Regions from separate parts of the Halobacillus ihumii genome, predicted to be linked through region 2. Evidence: a T-box and tRNA genes for the amino acid it is inferred to sense, from the RefSeq annotation. Region 2 holds a T-box; the other holds one or more tRNA genes.
The links. The T-box of region 2 lies ahead of tyrS (tyrosine--tRNA ligase). A T-box ahead of a tRNA ligase gene usually reads a tRNA of that ligase, here a tRNA-Tyr.

Region 1 (2,465 bases), 1.7 Mb from region 2:
TATCTTTAGCAATCCATCTTATATCTAGTTTTACACCTGACTGTTGCCACTGTCTTAGTGAATCTCCTCCAGCGCCTGTAGTTACAAGGATTCCTTTACAACCAGCAAGTTCAGCTGCCTGCATGTCTGTCAAACGGTCACCTATCACATAACAATTCTCTGGTTGTAACCCATGATCTTCACAGGCACGTTCAATCATCCCCGTCTCCGGTTTTCGGCACCTGCACCCTGCTTTTGGCGTGTGGGGACAGACATAGACGCCATCAAGACCAAAACCGTTCATTTCTTCTTGAAAACTTTTAACAGTTGCATGCCCCTCAGCAATCCCAGGCTGATTGGTAAAGGAAAATAACTTCACACCATTCTCTTGCACCTCACAAAACTTAGCTTGAACACCCGGGTACAATTGAAATTCACCTGGATACTCAATTCTATCTGAGCCCCCCATAGTTCCATCACGATCGACAAAAATAGCTTTCACTAGTTTTCTCTCCTTTATGAAAGGATTTTTATATATTAGTAAGAACCAGAACGCATTAAAAAAAGCTGATATCTATCATGATATCAGCTTAAGCTTATATGTATTGGTGGAGCCTAGCGGGATCGAACCGCTGACCTCCTGCGTGCAAAGCAGGCGCTCTCCCAGCTGAGCTAAGGCCCCTAGAGTATTAATGAGAGACGGAATTGCTTATGCAATATCCGTCTCTCGGGATGAGCCATGGAGGGCTCGAACCTCCGACCCTCTGATTAAAAGTCAGATGCTCTACCAACTGAGCTAATGGCTCATATTTAATAATGACGCTCATACTTTCGTAAGTGATGCTCGTCGTGTTGCAAGGAAAACAGTGAAGCCGCACTCCTCGCAAGCCTGCAAGGAAGTAACGCAAGTAGCTGGCTTGCTCTACCAACTGAGCTAATGGCTCGTATTGAATAATGACGCTCATACTTTCGTAAGTCACACTCATCGTAAAAAGTATTCCTCTAAGTCAGTAACAAGAACGTTTATGTATTTCCTGTTAAATAAAAAAAGCCTTATTCCCTATTAAGATAAAATGGCTGGGCCAGCTGGATTCGAACCAGCGCATGACGGTACCAAAAACCGTTGCCTTACCGCTTGGCTATGGCCCAACATTACAAAAATAGTATGTACTGTTTAATAAATCTTATACGCTAAAAGATGTAATTTAATAATTAAATGGTGGAGGGAGCAGGACTCGAACCTGCGAACCCGATGGGAGCGGATTTACAGTCCGCCGCGTTTGGCCAACTTCGCTATCCCTCCATTGTTATACAAGCGTTAATGGTGCCGGCCAGAGGACTTGAACCCCCAACCTACTGATTACAAATCAGTTGCTCTGCCAGTTGAGCTAGGCCGGCGATAAATGGTGGAGGATGCAGGGCTCGAACCTGCGACCCCTTGCTTGTAAGGCAAGTGCTCTCCCAGCTGAGCTAATCCTCCGGGTTTTATGTAACAAGGCTTGGCAGTGTCCTACTCTCACGGGGATCAACCCGACTACCATCGGCGCTGAAGAGCTTAACTGCTGTGTTCGGCATGGGAACAGGTGTGACCTCTTCGCCGTCACCACCAAACCTTATTATTTTTCAAGGACAAGATATATTATATGACCCTTGAAAGAAAATTTCAAGGTTTTTTTTGAAAACCTTCAAAACTGGATAAGACATTCAAGTTATCAAACATTTAATGTGTACGTTTTCCTTATAGTTAAGTCATCGATTGATTAGTATCCGTCAGCTCCACGTGTCACCACGCTTCCACCTCGGACCTATCGACCTCATCGTCTCTGAGGAATCTTACTTACTTGGCGTAAGGGGAAATCTCATCTCAAGGGGGGCTTCATGCTTAGATGCTTTCAGCACTTATCCCGTCCACACGTAGCTACCCAGCGATGCTCCTGGCGGAACAACTGGTACACCAGCGGTGTGTCCATCCCGGTCCTCTCGTACTAAGGACAGCTCCTTTCAGATTTCCAACGCCCACGACGGATAGGGACCGAACTGTCTCACGACGTTCTGAACCCAGCTCGCGTACCGCTTTAATGGGCGAACAGCCCAACCCTTGGGACCGACTACAGCCCCAGGATGCGATGAGCCGACATCGAGGTGCCAAACCTCCCCGTCGATGTGGACTCTTGGGGGAGATAAGCCTGTTATCCCCGGGGTAGCTTTTATCCGTTGAGCGACGGCCCTTCCATACGGTACCGCCGGATCACTAAGCCCGACTTTCGTCCCTGCTCGACTTGTAAGTCTCGCAGTCAAGCTCCCTTGTGCCTTTACACTCTGCGAATGATTTCCAACCATTCTGAGGGAACCTTTGGGCGCCTCCGTTACTCTTTAGGAGGCGACCGCCCCAGTCAAACTGCCCACCTGACACTGTCTCCGAACCGGATCACGGTCCTGGGTTAGAATGTCCGTACAGCCAGGGTGGTATCCCACCAGCGCCTCCA
Region 2 (2,465 bases):
AAATCCTTTGCGCTTACACCAAATATTCCTTCAGCAGCAGATTGAACGCCCGCTATGTTTTGGCCGTTGGCATTACGGCCAAAGGGAACAATATTTAAGTAGGCTTCTAGAATTTCTTCTTTCTCAAAGAAACGCTCCACCCTAAGGGCTATTAGCATTTCTTTTGCTTTTCGTTCAAAAGATACTTCATTCGTTAAAATTTGGTTTTTCACAAGCTGCTGTGTTAATGTACTACCACCCGTTTTAACTGCCGCGTTTGTTACCTCCTGCATGACAGCACGCATGACAGCTTTAGGAACAACTCCGTTATGTGTTTTAAAATAGGCATCCTCTGTTGCGATAACTGCATTTTTAAGATGCTTACTCATTTGATCTAATGGAACTTCCTCACGATATATATCTGATTGAATTTTCCCTAAGTAGTTTTCATCGTCAAAATAAATTTCCGATGTTTCTTCATAGTTATATATACTTTCACGCATTTCTGCCTCGCTTCTCATTGGCTCGTCCTTTACGAGCGAGGCGAAATATCCAGCTCCGACACCTCCTGCGAAGAATAGACCGACTACTCCAAGAATGATAAAAAACAATATAATATTCCAGGCCACATCGTAGCTGATGCGAGTATTCTTTTGAATGATTCCTCTCTCCCAAAGAGACTTAAGAGACTGAAAATCAAACTTTTTATTGTTCCCCATATATTATAAACCCTCCTAAATTCCACACTATATTATAACATATCAGTCGTTATAAGACACCGTTCGTCAAAGATTTACTGTTGCCTTTTCGAACAAGTTATGATAATAATGGAATACAGTTTAATTATTCGTGCGATGAATGACTGAAGTAGAGAGTGAATCACTTTTTCAGAGAGCTGACGGTTGCTGTGAGTCAGTAAATACTTACTCTTGAATTACGGTCTGGAGCAGTCTTTTGGCATGGCCAGAAGACGGTTGATTGTTCAACCGTTATCAATGGAGTGGCATGTTATGTGCAACAAGGGTGGTACCGCGAAAAGACCTCGTCCCTTTTAATAGGGAGGAGGTCTTTTTTGTTTTCAAAAATTCAAAAAAATAGAGGTGTTAAAGATTGGATATCTTAACGGATTTAGAGAAACGAGGGTTAGTTAATCAGGTAACTGATGAAGAAGGATTGCGTAAACATTTAAGTGAAAAGCAGGTAACGTTGTACTGTGGTTTTGATCCAACAGGCGACAGCCTTCATATTGGACATTTGGTGCCGGCCCTGTTATTGAAACGATTTCAGGAGGCTGGGCATAGGCCAATTGCTTTAGTTGGCGGCGGTACAGGGATGATAGGCGATCCCAGCGGTCGGTCTACTGAGCGTCAGTTAAACTCGGCTGATGTCGTGCTTGGATATAGTGAAAAACTGAGCCAACAGCTTGCTAAACTGCTTGATTTTGATAAAAAAGAAAATGCAGCTGTGGCAAGAAATAATCATGAATGGCTTTCGCAAATGACTATAATTGATTTCCTTCGCGATACAGGAAAACATTTTGGCATCAATTACATGTTGGCGAAAGATTCTGTTGAGTCTCGTATTGAAAGCGGCATAAGCTTCACAGAATTCAGTTACATGATTCTGCAAGCTTTAGACTTTCAACAGTTAAATGAAAAAGAAAATTGCACATTGCAAATTGGCGGGAGCGACCAGTGGGGCAACATAACCGCAGGACTTGAATACATTCGCAGGTCATCTTCTGGGGAAAAAGAAACGGAAGCCTTTGGGTTAACGATGCCGTTGATTACGAAAGCAGATGGTTCTAAATTCGGTAAAACAGCTGGCGGCGCAATCTGGCTGGATCCTGAGAAAACAACTCCATACGAGTTTTATCAGTTTTGGATAAATGCTGATGATCGTGATGTCGTGAAATTTTTGAAGTATTTCACATTCTTGGGTCATGATGAAATCGCTGAACTTGAGAAAGAAGTAGAAACACAGCCTGAGAAACGGGCAGCTCAAAGACGTCTTGCTGAAGAGATGACTCGCCTTGTGCATGATGAGGAGGCCTTGAAGCAAGCAGAACGAATTAGCGATGCTTTGTTTAGCGGAGATATAAAATCCCTTTCCGGGTCTGAGATAGAGCAGGGATTCAAGGATGTGCCGGCTTTTCATTCTGAGGATAAAGAACCAGCGCTAGTTGAATTGTTAGTTGCAGCTGGAATTTCTTCATCTAAGCGACAGGCGCGAGAGGATATTAAAAATGGAGCCGTTTATATTAATGGAGAACGAAATCAGGAACTATCGCACACCATTAACGATACGGATCGGATTGAAGACCAGTTTACGATCATTCGCAGAGGAAAGAAAAAGTACTTTTTAATTCGATATGTATAAAGAAAGAGGAGTCTCCATTGGTAAAGGGAGGCTCCTTTAGTTATGAATACCAATTACTAAATTCTACCACCTCAGGTCATCCAGAAAATGGATGACCTGAGGTGGTA

Region 1: it encodes a tRNA-Tyr, which carries the amino acid that the T-box ahead of tyrS (tyrosine--tRNA ligase) is inferred to sense. The anticodon was not compared.

Annotation. Positions count from the first base shown of each region.
Region 1 covers NZ_CACVAO010000001.1:2,304,496-2,306,960, reverse strand. The annotation lists gene G6R08_RS11540 (HAD-IIIA family hydrolase) at 1-481, opposite strand, end outside; tRNA gene G6R08_RS11535 (tRNA-Ala) at 586-661, opposite strand; tRNA gene G6R08_RS11530 (tRNA-Lys) at 713-785, opposite strand; tRNA gene G6R08_RS11525 (tRNA-Gln) at 1,054-1,128, opposite strand; tRNA gene G6R08_RS11520 (tRNA-Tyr) at 1,197-1,282, opposite strand; tRNA gene G6R08_RS11515 (tRNA-Thr) at 1,302-1,377, opposite strand; tRNA gene G6R08_RS11510 (tRNA-Val) at 1,384-1,459, opposite strand; rRNA gene rrf (5S ribosomal RNA) at 1,477-1,590, opposite strand; rRNA gene G6R08_RS11500 (23S ribosomal RNA) at 1,720-2,465, opposite strand, start outside.
Region 2 covers NZ_CACVAO010000001.1:596,672-599,136, reverse strand. The annotation lists gene G6R08_RS03245 (transglycosylase domain-containing protein) at 1-698, opposite strand, end outside; T-box leader at 825-1,032, shown strand; gene tyrS (tyrosine--tRNA ligase) at 1,090-2,358, shown strand.